DNA from 2 places in the Rahnella sp. PD4 genome. Region 2 is predicted to be linked to the other one. Evidence: predicted binding sites of a transcription regulator. Region 2 holds the regulator's gene; the other holds the start of a gene.
What was found. Region 2 encodes PhoB, which activates phosphate uptake and scavenging genes when phosphate is short. Its sites were predicted from a motif close to CTGTCATAAAACTGNCNNAT; they were not measured.
Positions count from the first base shown of each region.

Region 1: the regulator PhoB is predicted to act here: its motif matches at 1,566-1,585, upstream of ACOZIO_RS06560 (heavy metal response regulator transcription factor).

Region 1 is NZ_JBLZQF010000002.1:406,295-414,338, reverse strand. It holds gene ACOZIO_RS06575 (molybdopterin-dependent oxidoreductase) at 1-176, opposite strand, end outside; gene ACOZIO_RS06570 (cytochrome b/b6 domain-containing protein) at 169-810, opposite strand; gene ACOZIO_RS06565 (hypothetical protein) at 837-1,460, opposite strand; gene ACOZIO_RS06560 (heavy metal response regulator transcription factor) at 1,674-2,348, shown strand; gene ACOZIO_RS06555 (heavy metal sensor histidine kinase) at 2,341-3,777, shown strand; gene eptB (kdo(2)-lipid A phosphoethanolamine 7''-transferase) at 4,010-5,686, shown strand; gene ACOZIO_RS06545 (endonuclease/exonuclease/phosphatase family protein) at 5,826-6,938, shown strand; gene ACOZIO_RS06540 (choline transporter) at 7,048-8,044, opposite strand, start outside.
Region 2 is NZ_JBLZQF010000003.1:512,693-520,736, reverse strand. It holds gene phoR (phosphate regulon sensor histidine kinase PhoR) at 131-1,450, opposite strand; gene phoB (phosphate response regulator transcription factor PhoB) at 1,473-2,162, opposite strand; gene sbcD (exonuclease subunit SbcD) at 2,390-3,628, shown strand; gene sbcC (exonuclease subunit SbcC) at 3,625-6,873, shown strand; gene ACOZIO_RS11260 (ABC transporter substrate-binding protein) at 7,112-8,044, shown strand, end outside.

The DNA.
Region 1 (8,044 bases), on a different contig from region 2:
ATTGCCCATAGCACCTTATCGACCTGATCACCGTCCTGCAAATTGCAGCCCGTCAGCATCGAAACGGCACCGAGCGTCAGCCCTGACCGCAGTAATAAACGGCGCTGGACATTGACCAGTTGTTTGCGCTGATCGGGCTCAAGAATAATTTTTGGCCGTTGTGGTTTTTCACTCATCGGCGTGGTCCTCCGTGCTTATTTTTTTGCCGCCGGTCAGCATTGCCACGAAGGTTTCAGGCACCAGCAGGACCATCAGTACGTGAATAATGACAAACAGCAGCACGCCGCTCATCGCAAAGAAATGCACATAACGCGCGATATCAAAACCGCCAAACAGCCAGACCAGCCCGCTGAACTGCACCGGTTTCCAGATGGACAAACCCGACAGCACCAGCAGTGCGCCCAGCAATAAAACTCCGCTGTACATCAGCTTTTGCACGGCGTTGTACTGACCGAGCTTGTGAGGGAGCCTGAATGTCAGTGCACGAACGGTATCGCGCCAGACAGAGCGGGGCGAAAAGGGGAAAAAGTCATGCCTGAAATGATCGCTGAAAATACCCCACACCAGATAGAGCAGGGCATTAGCCGCCAGCAGCCACATCACCGCCAGATGCCAGGCTATATTGCCGCCCAGCCAGCCGCCGAGGGTAGTGTTTTGCGGAAAAGTGAAAGCGAAAAGCGGATCGGCGTTATAAATCCCCCAGCCGCTCATCACCATGCCGATCATTGCCAGCACATTGATCCAATGACAGATACGAACCGGCCAGGAATGGATCCGGCGTTTTCGGGGTAATGAGAGCTGAGGTTTCACGCTTAATCTCCTGTTGACTGGCCGGATTACATCGGAGGCGCGATGCCGTCTTTACCGGCAGCAATACCACGGGCAACCAGCGCACCTTTGTCATCTTTCATGGCAAACAATACGATTTTAGTGCCGGGTTTCAGCAGGCTGCGGTCGCCCGGTGCCAGCAGAACAACCGGCACATCGTCAGGCACGACGACAGTTTTCTCAGCATCGTGATATTTCACGGTCAGGGTGCGGCCGTTGCTGTTCACCAGCTTGCCGACGGTGCCGTTGGTCATGGTATTGATTTTGCCATCGGCGGATTCAAACGGATTGAAGCCTTCACCGCTGCCGCGCAGGCTGGGTGCGAAGACGTGGACCTCCAGTGCTTTCAGCGTGCCGTTAGCCTGCGGAACGGCTGCCGTCCCGATAAAGCTGTCCGCTTTGATATCGCTGATGTTGCCTTTGGTGACGGCATTGATTTTGGTCTGATCGGTCAGTTTAACGTCAAGTTTTTCACCCTGACGGGTGGTGATTTGTACCGATGAGTCATTAACTGAATCAATGGTTCCGCGTGTGGGTTTAATCACATTATCGGCGGCAAAAGCGGATGTCATCCCGCTGCACATCAGCAGGGAACCCAGTAACAGACCAGCGATACGTGTTGGTGCATTCATAATTAACTCTCCATTTTCCAGCGTTATTTCATTCTGTTAGATGAATCACTGAACCTGCCAGTGATGGATAACTTCCTTAAGAGTGGACGATAAACCGGTATTGGCTGATGACAAATTGATGACAAAATTGTCATCAAAGATGACTGACGAAACTGATAAACTTTCAGATGAATCATTCTTTAGGTGAATGGTCATACGGCGCTGGGGGCCTGAATGCGAATACTGGTGATTGAAGACGATGTCAGTACAGGCGACTACCTGAAAAAAGGACTGACAGAAGCAGGTTACAGCGTGGATCTGGCGCGTAACGGTGCTGATGGCCTGTTTCTGGCGCTGGAAGACGGTTACGATGCGGTGATCCTCGATGTTATGCTGCCGGGGCTGGACGGCTGGCAGGTGATGGAAGTCCTGCGCAAAAAAAGCGACGTGCCGGTGCTGTTTCTCACCGCCCGCGATGAGGTGCAGGATCGCATTCACGGGCTGGAACTGGGCGCTGACGATTATCTCATCAAGCCGTTCTCCTTCACCGAACTGGTGTTGCGTATCCGTACATTACTGCGCCGCCCGGCCACCCGCGAACCCGATATCTATTCGGTGGCAGACCTGAATCTTGATGTGTTGCGCCGTCGTGTCACCCGTCAGGATCAGGCCATTGCGCTGACCAACAAGGAATTCATGTTGCTGCAGTTGCTGATGCGTCGCGAGGGGGAAGTGCTGTCGCGGACGATGATCGCCTCACAGGTCTGGGACATGAATTTCGACAGCGATACCAACGTGGTGGATGTTGCCATTAAGCGCCTGCGTGGCAAAGTTGACCGCACCTTTGAGGTGAAACTTATCCATACCGTGCGCGGGATTGGTTATGTGTGCGAAGTGCGACATGACTGATCGGCAATTTACTCCACTCCCTGAGCGCGGCATGTCGCTGACGCTTCGCGCCACCTTACTGTTTGCGCTGATCGCCTCACTGGTCGTTAGCGCTGTTGGTTTTTATCTTTATTACTCGATGGATAAAGAACTGGTACGCCGTGCAGATTATCAGGTCAGCGGCCGCGTTCAGTATTTCCGTCATCTGCTTGCCAACGAATTTCCGCTGTCGCAGCTCAGCCGTAATCCCGGCCTGTTTGAAAATATGCTCGGTAACGAGCGCGATATCCTGACGTTTCGTTTGTCCGGTGAGAAGCCGCTGATCAACGTCAATCCATCCCGGCTGGAATTGCCGCCGGTGGTGGCCGTGCCGGACGGTTATCCGCTGACGCTGAATACAGTGCATCACCTCACCGCACCGGATGGCACGCCGGTACGCTTTGCCCGTGCGGCGGTACAAATCCAGGACGGGCGGACGGTTGAAATCACCGGCGCGCATTTCATGACCGAGGAGTCGCATCTGTTACAGACTTTTCGTTGGGAAATTACCGGGGCGGTGCTATTCGCTTATTTGCTGATTGCCGTTCTGGGTTATCTGGTGATCCGCCGCGGATTACGGCCGCTGCGCAATATGGCGCATGAGGCGGCGCAGATCCATCCGGCCAGTTTGTCTACGCGACTGTCTTCTGAAAATGCACCGCAGGAATTGCAGCAATTAATTTATTCTTTCAACGATATGCTCGACCGGCTCGCCGGAGGATATCAGCGACTGACGCAATTTTCCGCCGATCTGGCGCATGAAATACGCACGCCGGTAGGGGCGCTGATGGGTCATTGTCAGGTGGCGTTATACCAGCCGCGTACGGTGGAAGAATATGAAACACTGCTGGCGAACAATATGGAAGAGCTGGAACGTATTTCCCGTATGGTGGAAAACATCCTGTTTCTGGCGCGGGCTTCAGATGCGCGCTCCGTCCTGACCATCACCACCATTGATGTTTCTTCTGAAATGACCCGTATTCAGGAATATTTTGAGGGTCTGGCGGAAGAACGCGGTATGACGCTGAACGGTAAAGGTACAGGCGTGCTGTATGCCGATGCCATGTTGTTCCAGCGTGCACTCAGCAATCTGGTTGCCAATGCAGTGCGTTATGGCCGGGAGGGAAGTCCGATTGAGCTGCGCGCTGAACCGCACGCCCGGGGCATGGATATTCATGTGATCAGTCAGGGCGATCAGGTTCCGCCGGAAAAATGTGCAAAACTCTTTGATCGTTTTTATCGGGCAGATGCCTCACGCAGTGAAGGCGGCAGTTCCAGCGGTCTTGGATTATCGATTGTTCAGGCCATCATGGCATTGCATCGCGGAAGTGTAAGCATGACCAGCTCAGCACAGGGAGAAACATGCTTCACGCTGTCTTTTCCCGGGGCCAATCATAAGTTTCCTCAATAGTGACTCAATAAATGAGAAAAATTGTGTAAAATAGAGGGGAATCCTTCATTTTCATGTTATTGAAACATAAGGAATTCGTTAAGTTTGTTACATTATCACATTGGAACTCGTCATTCAGTTTGAACGAAAATGCCCAGCCCGGAGTCTGAATGTCCTAAGGAGTGGGGTCCCACCTCCGGTACGAGCGGTCAGTACGACGCAACCAGACTCACAAAAGAGCCAGTTATTTCTAATGCATAAAATTCGTTCACTTTCGCAACAGAGCATTTCTTTGTTCATTGCACTTTATCTCGGGCTTCTGCTAAACCTTCCGATTTTTATCCGTCGTTATCAGCAATTGCAGTATGACAATGCCTTGTCGATTGCTGTTGAAATGGTGGCCTGTTTTGCGCTGGTCTACTTCCTGTGTATGTTGCTGTCATATACCGGAAAAACGGTTTTCCGTGTGTTGATGAGCGCCATCGTGATTTCTTCTGCCGCCGCCAGTTACTACATGATTCTGTTTAACGTCGATATCGGCTACGGAATTTTAGCGGCGGCGCTGGCGTCTGATTCCATTGATTTATCAAAAGAATCCATCGGGACACATTTCATCGCCTGGACAGTACTGGTGAGTTTGTTGCCGGTACTGCTGCTGTGGCTGAGCAAAATGCCGGGCGCGGCACTGAAACAAACGACCTTTAAAAAACTGGCGGTCAGAACCTTGCTGCTCGCGGTCTCCGGCCTGCTTTGTTACATGCCGCTGCAACTGATGGGCAAAGTGCAGGATCGCCACGACATCGTGAACAACCGCATGATGGCGAGTTACGGCGGTGTGGTGGCCGGAACCTATTCGCCATCCAACTGGCTTTCAGCACTGGGTTTATATTCTTACAGCAGCTACAGTCAGGCGGAAGACACCAAAAATCTGTTCGATCCGGCCAGACACTTCACGTATACCGCACCAGCGGATGCCAAAGATATGTATGTGGTGTTTGTGATCGGTGAGAGCGCCCGCCGCGACCACATGGGGCTGTACGGCTACGATCGTGACAACACGCCCAATCTCGACAAAGAGAAAAATCTGGTCGCCCTGCAGGGTTATTCCTGTGACACCGCCACCAAGCTTTCCCTGCGCTGTATGTTTGTGCGTGAAGGCGGGGCCTCTGAAGAACCCCAGCGTACCCTGAAAGAAATGAACGTATTTTCCGTGCTGAAAAGCAATGGCTGGAGTTCAGAGCTGTATTCCATGCAGAGCGAAGCCTGGTTCTATAACAAAACCCGTGCGGATGATTATTCGCTGCGTGAAAACATTGCCTCTGAGAAACGCAACGCCGGTAAACCGGTGGATGACATGTTGCTCATCGATGAAATGAAAGACTCGATGAACAATCATCCCAAAGGTAAGCACCTGATTATCCTGCATACCAAGGGGTCGCATTACCTGTATTCCGACCGCTATCCGCGTTCTTTTGCCAAATATAAGCCGGAATGTATGGGCATCGATGATTCCTGTTCTACCGAGGAAATGATCAACGCTTACGATAATTCCCTGCTGTATACCGATTACTTCCTGTCACAAGTGTTTGATCAATTGCGCGACAAGAATGCGATTGTGTTCTATGCCTCCGATCACGGTGAGTCGATTTCCAAAAGCATGCACTTCCACGGTACACCGCGTGATCATGCGCCGGCTGAGCAACGTGCCGTGCCGATCATGGTCTGGGCATCAGACAAATTCCTGTCCAATGATCAGAACAAGGCCAGTTTCGAACAGCTGCAAAAACTGGCTGTCGCGAAAACGCCTGTTTTCCATGAAAAGCTGTATGACTCTATTCTGGGCTGTATCGGTTATACCTCGCCAAATGGCGGGATTGTCGAACAGCATAACTGGTGCCATGTGCCTGAACAGGCCGCCGCCACAAAATAATCCTGGCTAAATCTGTCGCCTTTTTCTGATCAGGGGAGAAGGCGGCGACATCTCCCTGTTTTTCAGTCACAATCGGTTAACAACAAATACCCGTCTATGGCGGGTATTATTTTTGCTTTTTTATCAGGGTTGATAACCGATGCAAGCGTTACGAATCATCATTTGCGGACTGACGGTCATTATGACTTTGCTGACGCTCCTTCCTCTTTCTAAAAATCAGCGCTGGTGGGTGCGGGTCTGGGATTTTCCGCGGTTACAGATGGCCTCCCTGTGTCTGTTTTTTTTGCTGACCGAACTGGCGATCATGCCGTTCGGTGATGCGATCACCACCACCGTTATCATCCTGACCGTGGGATGCATGGCGTATCAGAGCTGGTGGATTTTGCCTTATACCCGCCTGTATCCGGTTCAGGTGAAGAAAACGGTCCCCAACGGCCATTCGCGTATCAAGATCATGAACAGCAACGTGCTGACCACCAACCGTGATCCGGAAAAGTTACTGGCGCAGGTCAGGCATTATCAGCCGGATATTCTGGTGCTACTGGAAACTGATCAGTGGTGGGAAGATCAGATGGCAGAACTGGATGCCAGTTATCCGCACAGCCTGCGCTGCCCGCTTGATAATCTGTACGGTATGCATGTGTATTCGCGCCTGCCGATGCACGCAGCGAAGATTCAGTATCTGGTGGCTGATGACATTCCTTCTATGCATTTTCGCGCTGAACTGCCGTCGGGTGAGCGGGTGATTTTGCACTGTCTGCATCCGATGCCGCCCAGCCCGACCGAAGCGGATGAATCTACGTCGCGTGACGGTGAGCTTATCGCCGTCGGTCATACCGCCGCCAAAGCGCTTTACCCGACGATTGTCACCGGTGACCTGAACGATGTGGCGTGGTCGCGCACCACGCGCCTGTTTATGAAAATCAGCGGCCTGCTGGATCCGCGTCGCGGTCGCGGCATGTACAACACGTTCCACGCCAGTTATCCGTTCCTGCGCTGGCCGTTGGATCATGTTTTCCACAGCAAAGATTTCACACTGGTTGATCTTAAACGTCTTGAATTTATGGGCTCAGATCACTTTCCTATCCTGGTCGAACTGGCACTGACGCCTGCTCAGGGAATCGATCAGGAATCACTGGAAATCGACAGTGAAGATATTGAGGAAGTGGAAGAAAAACTCTCCAGTGCCGGGGTGAAAAGTCATGATGTGCACAAAGCTGAAAAGCTTAACCAGCCGGTTTACGCACATTAATCACAATCCGCGAACGTGAGCGGCTGCCGCTGTTAATGCCGTTTCTTCGGGGAAAGGAGTCAACGCGTATAAAAAAACCCGCATTGCGCGGGTTTCTGGCGGGCTTGTATCAGACCGGTTGTTCGGGGAAGGTGAGGGTGTTTCCCGGCGCTTCGCGGTTGATATGCAGGAAGTTCAGATGACGTTCGTACTGATCCAGAATGTCATTGATGACCTGATGTTTGGTGAAGTCCATCAGGTCGTTGCCCTGTGTCCCTTCAAGGAGGAAAGTTTCCAGACGGTAATAATGTGATTTACCGGCGCGTGCGCGATAGGTAAAGGCAGGCACCGCATAGCGTACCGGCCAGATCTGATAGACAAAATTCTGCTCTTCGCCCAATGCGACCTGTAATTCCAATGGCCCGATTTTCTCGTCTTCCTGCGGCCCGTGCTCGGTAAACGTGACTTTTGCTCCGCGCAGTTCCAGTTCCAGCGCCACTTCCTGCATGGCAGGACGACATACGGTGTCCATCATTTTCTGCGTATGGCGTGTGCCCGGATAATTCATCACCCGTGACAGGCGCTGCTTCCAGTTCAGCGCCGCGTCGCTGGTGGCAGGCAGCGGTGCCAGAGTCTGCTGGGTACTGGCGCGGCGGTAATCTTCCAGGCGCAGTGATTTATACAATCCGGCCATGATGAAGAAAATCACAAAGCTGAACGGCAGACCCATAATCACCGTGGTGTTTTGCAGCGCGGAAACCCCGTCTGTCATCAGCATCCCCAACGTCAGCACACCGATGGTGACAGACCAGAAAATCCGCAGCCAGTTTGGGGCATCGTTGTTAATGTCTGCCAGTTTCGAGGTGAAGTTACCCAGCACCAGCGAGCCGGAATCGGCCGAGGTGACATAAAACAGCAGGCCGGTGATGGTCGCAACGGACGCGCTCAGCGTAAAGCCCGGATACTGCGCCAGCAGGCTGTAAACGCCGCGTTCAGGGTGTGAAATCACTTCGTTGGCGAAATCCAGATTGCCATGCAGGATCTGATACAGCGCACTGTTACCGAAAATTGACAGCCACAGCAGGGTGAAGACGAACGGAATGATCAGCGTGCCGAGCACGAACTGA
Region 2 (8,044 bases):
AAGATTTGCTCAACGTCACAGAACTGCAACTCAAAGCAGAACTTCGGACTGGATTAATTAAAGAGGCGATGTCTAATGGCTGATGAACGTTTGCTAAAAGAAGCCACAGCTTGTTGCTGTGGCTTGATTTTTATCCCTTTACATCGCTTTGGCTGGCCTGTTCCGGAGGAACAATCAACTTCGGTGCCAGCGTAAACATAAAGCGCGTACCGACCCCCACTTCACTCATGACTTCAAGTTTGGTGTGGTGATGGCTGAGCGCATGTTTGACGATCGCCAGCCCGAGTCCGCTGCCGCCGGTCTGCCGCGAGCGGGCCTTATCGACCCGGTAAAAACGTTCGGTCAGGCGCGGGAGGTGCTGCGGCGCAATGCCCGGTCCGTTATCACTGATCTGGAATTGCGCGCCATGCGGCGTTTGCTGCCAGCTGACTTCAATCCGCGTCCCGGCAGGCGTGTGGTTGACGGCGTTATACACCAGATTCGATACCGCACTGCGCAACTGATCTTCATTACCAAAGACGTTCAGTTTGTCATTAATGCGAAACACCACCTCATGCCGGCCGTTGCTTAACGTTTGCACCTCACGTTCGAGCATACCGAGCATCACCGGAATATCGACTTTCTCATGCAAATCAATATTCGCTGAAGCTTCGATTTTCGACAGCGTCAGCAACTGCTTCACCAGCCCGTCCATTCGCCGCGTCTGTTCCTGCATGGTATCCAGTGCTTTGGTGCGGAAAGGTTCTTCCAGTTTGGCGTCTTCCATCATTTCCAGATATCCCTGCAATACGGTCAGCGGGGTTCTCAGCTCATGACTGACGTTAGCAAAGAAGTTACGCCGGGCACCTTCAAGCTGACGCATCTGTGTGACATCGCGTGCCACCATCAGCAGTTGCCCTTCTGAATAAGGCATAACGCGAAACTCGACGTAATGCTCGTTATTGAGTTGCAGATTCAGCGCCCGACTGAAATCGCGGGTCTGGATCCACAGCCGGAATTCCGGATAACGCAGCAGGTTGAAGATATGTTGCCCGTTATCTTCCGGCCAGCGGAAACCGAGCAGATCCTGCGCCAGCCCGTTACACCAGAAAATATTGCCTTCTTCCGTGGTCAGCACCACGGCATCGGGCAGCGATTCAGCACCGCTGCGAAAACGTTTGATCAACTGACCTAATTCGCGACGCCGACGCCGGTTGCGCATCTGCATCTGGTTAAGCCCGTAGAACAGCGGCTCCCAGCTCCAGCGGCCGTTCGGCGGCGTAATACTGCGGTCAAGCCACAGCCAGTGAGAGAGTTTAAGCTGGTTGTAATAATTCCAGCCCAGTGCCGCAACCAGCGACACAAACAGGAGCCAGCCGAAATGACCGACGAAAATACCGAGAATTAACGCTGGCAGACAAAAGAGAAAAAATTCGCCGGCCAATCGTTTCCATGACAAACGTTCTAGCACACAGATTCTCCGCTGTGAGGACTCAATAACGCGTTGAAAAACGGTATCCGGTACCACGAACAGTCTGGATCATTCTGTCATGTCCGCTGGTTTCCAACGCCTTACGCAAACGACGAATATGCACGTCTACGGTGCGATCTTCCACATAAACGTTAGTGCCCCAGACGTTATTGAGCAACTGTTCCCGGCTATAAACACGTTCAGAATGCGTCATAAAGAAGTGTAATAACTTAAATTCTGTCGGCCCCATATCAAGCGCCTGTTCGTTGGCCATCACCCGGTGAGACGAGGGATCCAGGCTTAAACCCTGCATGTCGATCACTTCTTCCACCGCCATTGGCGAGATGCGACGCATCACCGCTTTAATGCGGGCAACCAGCTCTTTCGGGGAAAACGGTTTGGTGATGTAATCATCGGCACCGACTTCGAGGCCACGCACCCGATCTTCTTCTTCACCGCGTGCGGTCAACATCATTACCGGAATTTCGCGGGTCAGCGCCTCACGTTTAAGATGCTTAATAAACTGAATACCGGAACCGCCAGGTAACATCCAGTCGAGCAGGATAAGTTCAGGGTAAGGTTCAACAAGCTGCCCAATCGCTGAATCAAAATCCTCAGCTTCTACGGCCTGATAGCCATTTTGTTCCAGTACAAAACACACCATTTCACGGATTGGAGCTTCGTCTTCAACCACCAATATACGTCTAGCCATCGTAGGTCCTGCCAATAGGTTAGCGATCTTTTATTTGATTGCGGGCGCCATTATGCGTCAGTTTTGTGACAGATTTATGAATGAAAAGAATGGTTCATTACAGTCAAATATGACAGATAATTAGCGGCCATCTCGCTGAAATTGGACTGATTTATCGGGGACATCTCCCCCCGCCGACGTTTATACTTTGCCCCATTGTCGTCATCCAGGGTTCATACAGGAGTCTCATGCGCCTGATCCACACGTCAGACTGGCATCTTGGCCAGTACTTTTTCACCAAAAGCCGTGCAGCCGAACATCAGGCATTTCTGCGCTGGCTGACCGGTCAGGTGCAGCAACATCAGGTCGACGCCGTGATTGTCGCGGGTGATATTTTCGATACCGGATCACCGCCCAGTTATGCCCGCGAATTGTATAACCGCTTCGTGGTGGAATTACAACAAACCGGCTGTCAGCTGGTGGTACTGGCTGGCAACCACGATTCCGTCGCAACACTTAATGAATCACGCGAGCTACTTTCCTGCCTGAATACGCGGGTGATTGCCACTGTCGGCGAAAATCTGTCTGAACAGATTTTGGTGCTCAGTCAGCGTGACGGAAAACCGGGCGCGGTACTGTGTGCCATCCCGTTTTTACTCCCGCGTGATCTGCTGGCCAGTCAGGCCGGTCAGTCCGGCAGCGACAAACAACTGGCATTGCAGGAAGCCATCGCCGCACATTATGACGCGCTCTGGCAGGCCGCGCAGGCCAGGCGTGATGAACTTGGCATACCGCTGCCCGTTATTGCAACCGGCCATCTGACCACCGTTGGCGTCAGTACTTCTGATTCCGTGCGTGACATCTATATAGGCACACTTGACGCCTTCCCCGCGCAGGCGTTCCCGCCGGTTGATTATGTGGCGCTTGGCCATATTCACCGCGCACAGTGCGTCGCAAAAACTCACCACATCCGTTACAGCGGTTCGCCAATTGCCCTGAGCTTTGACGAACTGAGCAAAGCCAAAAGTGTGTATCTGCTCGATTTCGACGGGGCAACGCTCAGTGCCATCGACACGCTGGAAATTCCTGTTTTCCAGCCCATGCAGATACTCAAAGGCTCGCTGGCGGAAATTGAAAAGCAACTGGCGCAGTTCGAAGGCGGCGATGCACAAAAACCCGTCTGGCTTGATATCGAAGTCGCCACGCAGGATTATCTCAGCGATATTCAGCGGCGTATTCAGGCGCTGACTGCGGATTTGCCGGTGGAAGTTGTCCTGTTGCGCCGCAGCAAAGAACAGCGCATCAGCAGCATTGAGCAGCAGGAAAAAGAGACCCTCAGTGAACTGAGCGTCAGCGACGTCTTTGAACGGCGGCTGGCGCTGGAGCCGGACCCTGATGCCCCCCGTCAGGCGCGGATGCGCACTCTTTTTGCTCAGGTTGTTGAGCAGGTCACGCACGGTCAGAATGCAGAGGACAGCGCACAATGAAAATTCTCAGCCTGCGTTTAAAAAACCTGAACTCGCTGGAAGGCGAATGGAAAATTGATTTCACTGCCGAGCCGTTCGCCAGCAACGGATTATTCGCGATCACCGGCCCGACCGGTGCAGGGAAAACCACCCTGCTTGATGCCATTTGTCTGGCGCTTTATCATCAGACGCCACGTCTGAACATCACACCAAGCCAGAACGAACTGATGACCCGCCACACCGCCGAATCGCTGGCTGAGGTGGAGTTTGAAGTTAAAGGCGTAGCTTACCGCGCATTCTGGAGCCAGCGTCGTGCTAAAAATTCGCCGGATGGCAACTTGCAGGCACCGAAAGTCGAGCTGGCGTTACTGGCCGGCGGCAAAATTCTGGCCGATAAAGTGCGCGACAAACTCGACGCCATCGCCACACTGACCGGGCTGGATTTCGGCCGTTTCACCAAATCCATGATGCTGTCTCAGGGGCAGTTCGCCGCGTTTCTGAATGCTGATGCCAACGACCGCGCCGAATTGCTGGAAGAACTGACCGGCACCGAAATTTACGGACGGCTGTCTCAGCGCGTCTTTGAGCAACATAAAGAAGCGCGCATCGTACTCGACGGTCTGCATCAGCGCATGTCCGGCATCGAACTGCTCAGCGAAGAACAACGCCAGACGCTGGAGGCACAGCATGCTGAACTGAACGCACAGGAAAACAGCCTCAGCCAACAGGCGCAGCAACGCCTGCGGGATCTGAACTGGCTGCAACAATGGCAACAGGTGCAGCAAAAACTTCAGCAATCTCAGTTGCAGCTGGCTGCCGCTGAGCAGGAAAATCTGGCCGCCGCGCCGCAGTTACAACAGCTGGCACGCAGTGAACCGGCGGAAAAACTGCGTCCGTTACTCAATGACCGTCAGCGTTGTCAGGAAGAGTCACAACGCCTTCAGCAGCATCTGACGCAACTGATACAGCAACAGGAACAGCAGATCGCGCAGATGGCGCCGCTGAACCAGGCAGCAGAACAGGCGCAAACTGCACGTCAGAAGCAGGCCGAAGAACAGCGCCGGATGCAAACGCTGATCGAAGAAAAAATCCTGCCGCTGGACGGTGAAATCGCTCAGTGGCACAAATCACTGGCAGAAACACAGCGGGCGGTCAGTGAATCGCAGAAACAGGCCGCTGACCAGAACACAACACTGCGGCAAATAACGGCAGAACGACAAAAACTGGATGAAGAAAACCGCCAGCATCAAACCCGGCAGACCGCACTGACCGAAGCCCTTAACGCCGCACAGCAGCGTCAGGCAGCTCTGGAAAAACAGCATCCGCTGGCAGCCTTACAGAAACGGCAAACAGAACTGATGCAACTCCGGCCGGTGCGACAACAGCTTTTTTCGCTCGCGCAACTTTTCCCGCAGCTTAACCAGCGCGTGCAGCAACAAAACCAAGATTTTGCGCAGTATCAGGTACAACTGGCTGAGGAAGAGCAGCGCCTGGATAAGATCCGCCTGCAATGTCAGACACAACTTGAACATCTCAACGACGTAAAAACGCTGCATAAACAGGAAATGCTGATCGTCAGCCTCGAAGCTGAACGCGCGAATTTGCAAAGCGGTAAAGCCTGCCCGTTGTGCGGCTCGACCTCGCATCCGGCGGTTGAACACTATCAGGAGATCAAACCTTCTGAAACCGCACAGCGCGTCGAGAAAATGCAGCTTGAATTCGATGCGGTAAAAGCCAGCGGTATCGAACTGGCGGCGAAGATCAAAAGCCTGAAAGAACAGCAAAGACGTCTGCAGATCCTGATGGAGCAGGATCAGCAGCAACTGAATGCGCAGACGGCAAACTGGCAACAGCTCAGCATGCCGCTGAATCTGACGTTTACCCTGCATGACACCACTGACATCTCGCAATGGCTGACCGCCCGCGACGAAGAAGAGCAGCAGTCTCAGGCGCTGACCGGCCAGCACGAACAGCTGGCACGGGCACTTCAACAGGCGAAAGATGCCCTGACTGACGCCCTGAATCTCCAACAGAAAGTACAACAGCAAAGTGCATTGCTGACCGAACGCATTACGCGGCTGGTAGAAATAGAGGCGAAATCTCAGCAAGACCTTGTCCGGTTGCAAAAACAACAGGCCGAAGGTGAAAAAGCGCTTTCTGAGCTTCATGCCCGGCGCCTCGAACTGTTCGGCGAGCGCCAGGTGGCTCAGGTTCGCGAACACTTACATCAGCAACAGCAGGCGGCAGAAAAAGCGTTCAGTGATGCCCAGACCGCGCTGCATAAGGCGCAGGAACAACGCGACCAGCTTGCCGGTCAGCTGGCCAGTGCGCAAAAGCAACAATTACAGACCAGCGCACAACTGACGCAAACGGAACAGGTGTGGCAACAGGCGCTGAGCACCAGCGGGTTTGCCGATGAAGCCGCGGTGAAAGAAGCGCTGCTTGACGACGTGCTGCGCCAACAGCTGCAGCAACGCAAAGAACATCTGCAACAACAACTTGCACAGGCTCAGGCATTACTGACTGACGCCAGAGATATGCTGGAAAAGCATCGTCTTGTCCGCCCTGCTCATCTGAGTGAATCTGACGGTGATCTTAATGCCCTGACCGTGCAGCAGACGGAACTGGCTCAACAACTGAAAGCGTTACAACAACGTCTGGGCGAAGTGAAGAACCAACTGGAAAGCGACAAGCAGCGCCACAGCGGACAACAGGCGCTGATTGCTCAGATAGCGCAGGCACAGCTGACCTGTGATGACTGGGGTTATCTCAATCAGATGATTGGGTCCAGTGACGGGGCGAAATTCCGTAAATTCGCGCAGGGACTGACCCTCGATCATCTGGTTTATCTGGCGAACCGCCAGCTGGAAAAACTGCACGGGCGCTATCTGTTACAGCGCAAAACCAGCGATGCGCTGGAGTTGCAGGTGGTCGATACCTGGCAGGCCGATGCGCTACGTGACACCCGCACATTGTCCGGCGGCGAAAGCTTCCTGGTCAGCCTGGCGCTGGCGCTGGCATTGTCTGATCTGGTCAGCGACAAAACCCGCATCGACTCTCTGTTCCTTGATGAAGGTTTCGGCACGCTTGACGCCGACACGCTGGATACGGCACTGGATGCCCTCGACAGCCTTAACGCCTCGGGTAAAACCATCGGCGTGATCAGCCATGTCGAAGCAATGAAAGATCGCATTCCGGTACAAATCAAAGTCACCAAAGTGAATGGTCTGGGTATCAGCCGTTTAAGCAGTGAATTTAAAGTCTGACCGCGATCTTTTGCGGGGCATGTCGCTAAAAATATTGCTAGCGATATGCCCTGCCGTGGATCCTGATTGTGAGCAGGCGCCCAAAAATCGCACCAGCGCAGTGCGTATCCCTTTGTCAACCTGCTGAATTTAGGCCGCTTCCCGCCCGTTAACAAACTGGCATGCCCTGTGCTTAACGTTATGTATACAAGTTGCAGTACAAGTTGCAATGTATCCATAACCGCTAAGGGAACCGCCCATGAAAAACATCAAACCAGAATGCCGTCCGGTCGATAAAAAACGCCGCCAGCTGATGCAATGGCTTGCCATTACCGGTGGCGTTTCAACCCTGGGTGGCATGATCCCGACGTCGGTTTTTGCAGCCGGCGACGATGAAATCCGTATTGGCTACTGGCCGATTGTCGGCGGTTTACCCTTGTACGTGGCACTTGAACAGGGCTTTTTTAAAGAGGTCGGGCTGAATGTGAAAGGGGTGAAATTCGCCAGCGCACAACAAATTGTTGAAGGGATGATCACCGGCAGGATCCACGGCTGCGCGAATGGTACCGCAACCGGCGCGCTGGGACTGGGGGCCATTACCTCACCGGGTCTGTTTAAAATTATCTGTTCTAATCCGTCAAACCACACGCTGGTGTTAGATGAGTTTCTGGTACCACTGAACAGCCCGGCCAAGGCTATCAGTGATCTGAAAGGCAAGAAAATTGCCTGCGGCCCGGGGATCCAGAACGTCACTATGGCGAAAATTATTCTGGAGAAAAATGGCTTCACTAACCCGTCGGTGATCGAACTGCCGGTGGGGCAACACGCACCTGCCCTGGCCGCCGGGCAAATTGACGGTGTATACACGCTCGAACCGACCGGCACCGTGGGGCGGATGAAAAATCTTTCCCGCACCCTGGAAACCGGCGTGATTTCTAAATATGTGCTCGGCAACGCCGACGCACCGTGGTTTGGCGGTGCCGCAGCACTCAACGCCAGCTTTATTGCCAGCAAGCCTGAAGAAACCAAAAAGTTTATTGCCGCTTATCAGAAAGCGGTGGAATTCATTGCGGCTCACCCTGACAAAGCGCGCGAAAATGTCGCCGGTTACACCAGCATTGAACCGGCGCTGGTGAAGGAAGTGCCGCTGCCGGGCTTTGTGATGTATTCCGGTTTAAAAGGCGACAACCTG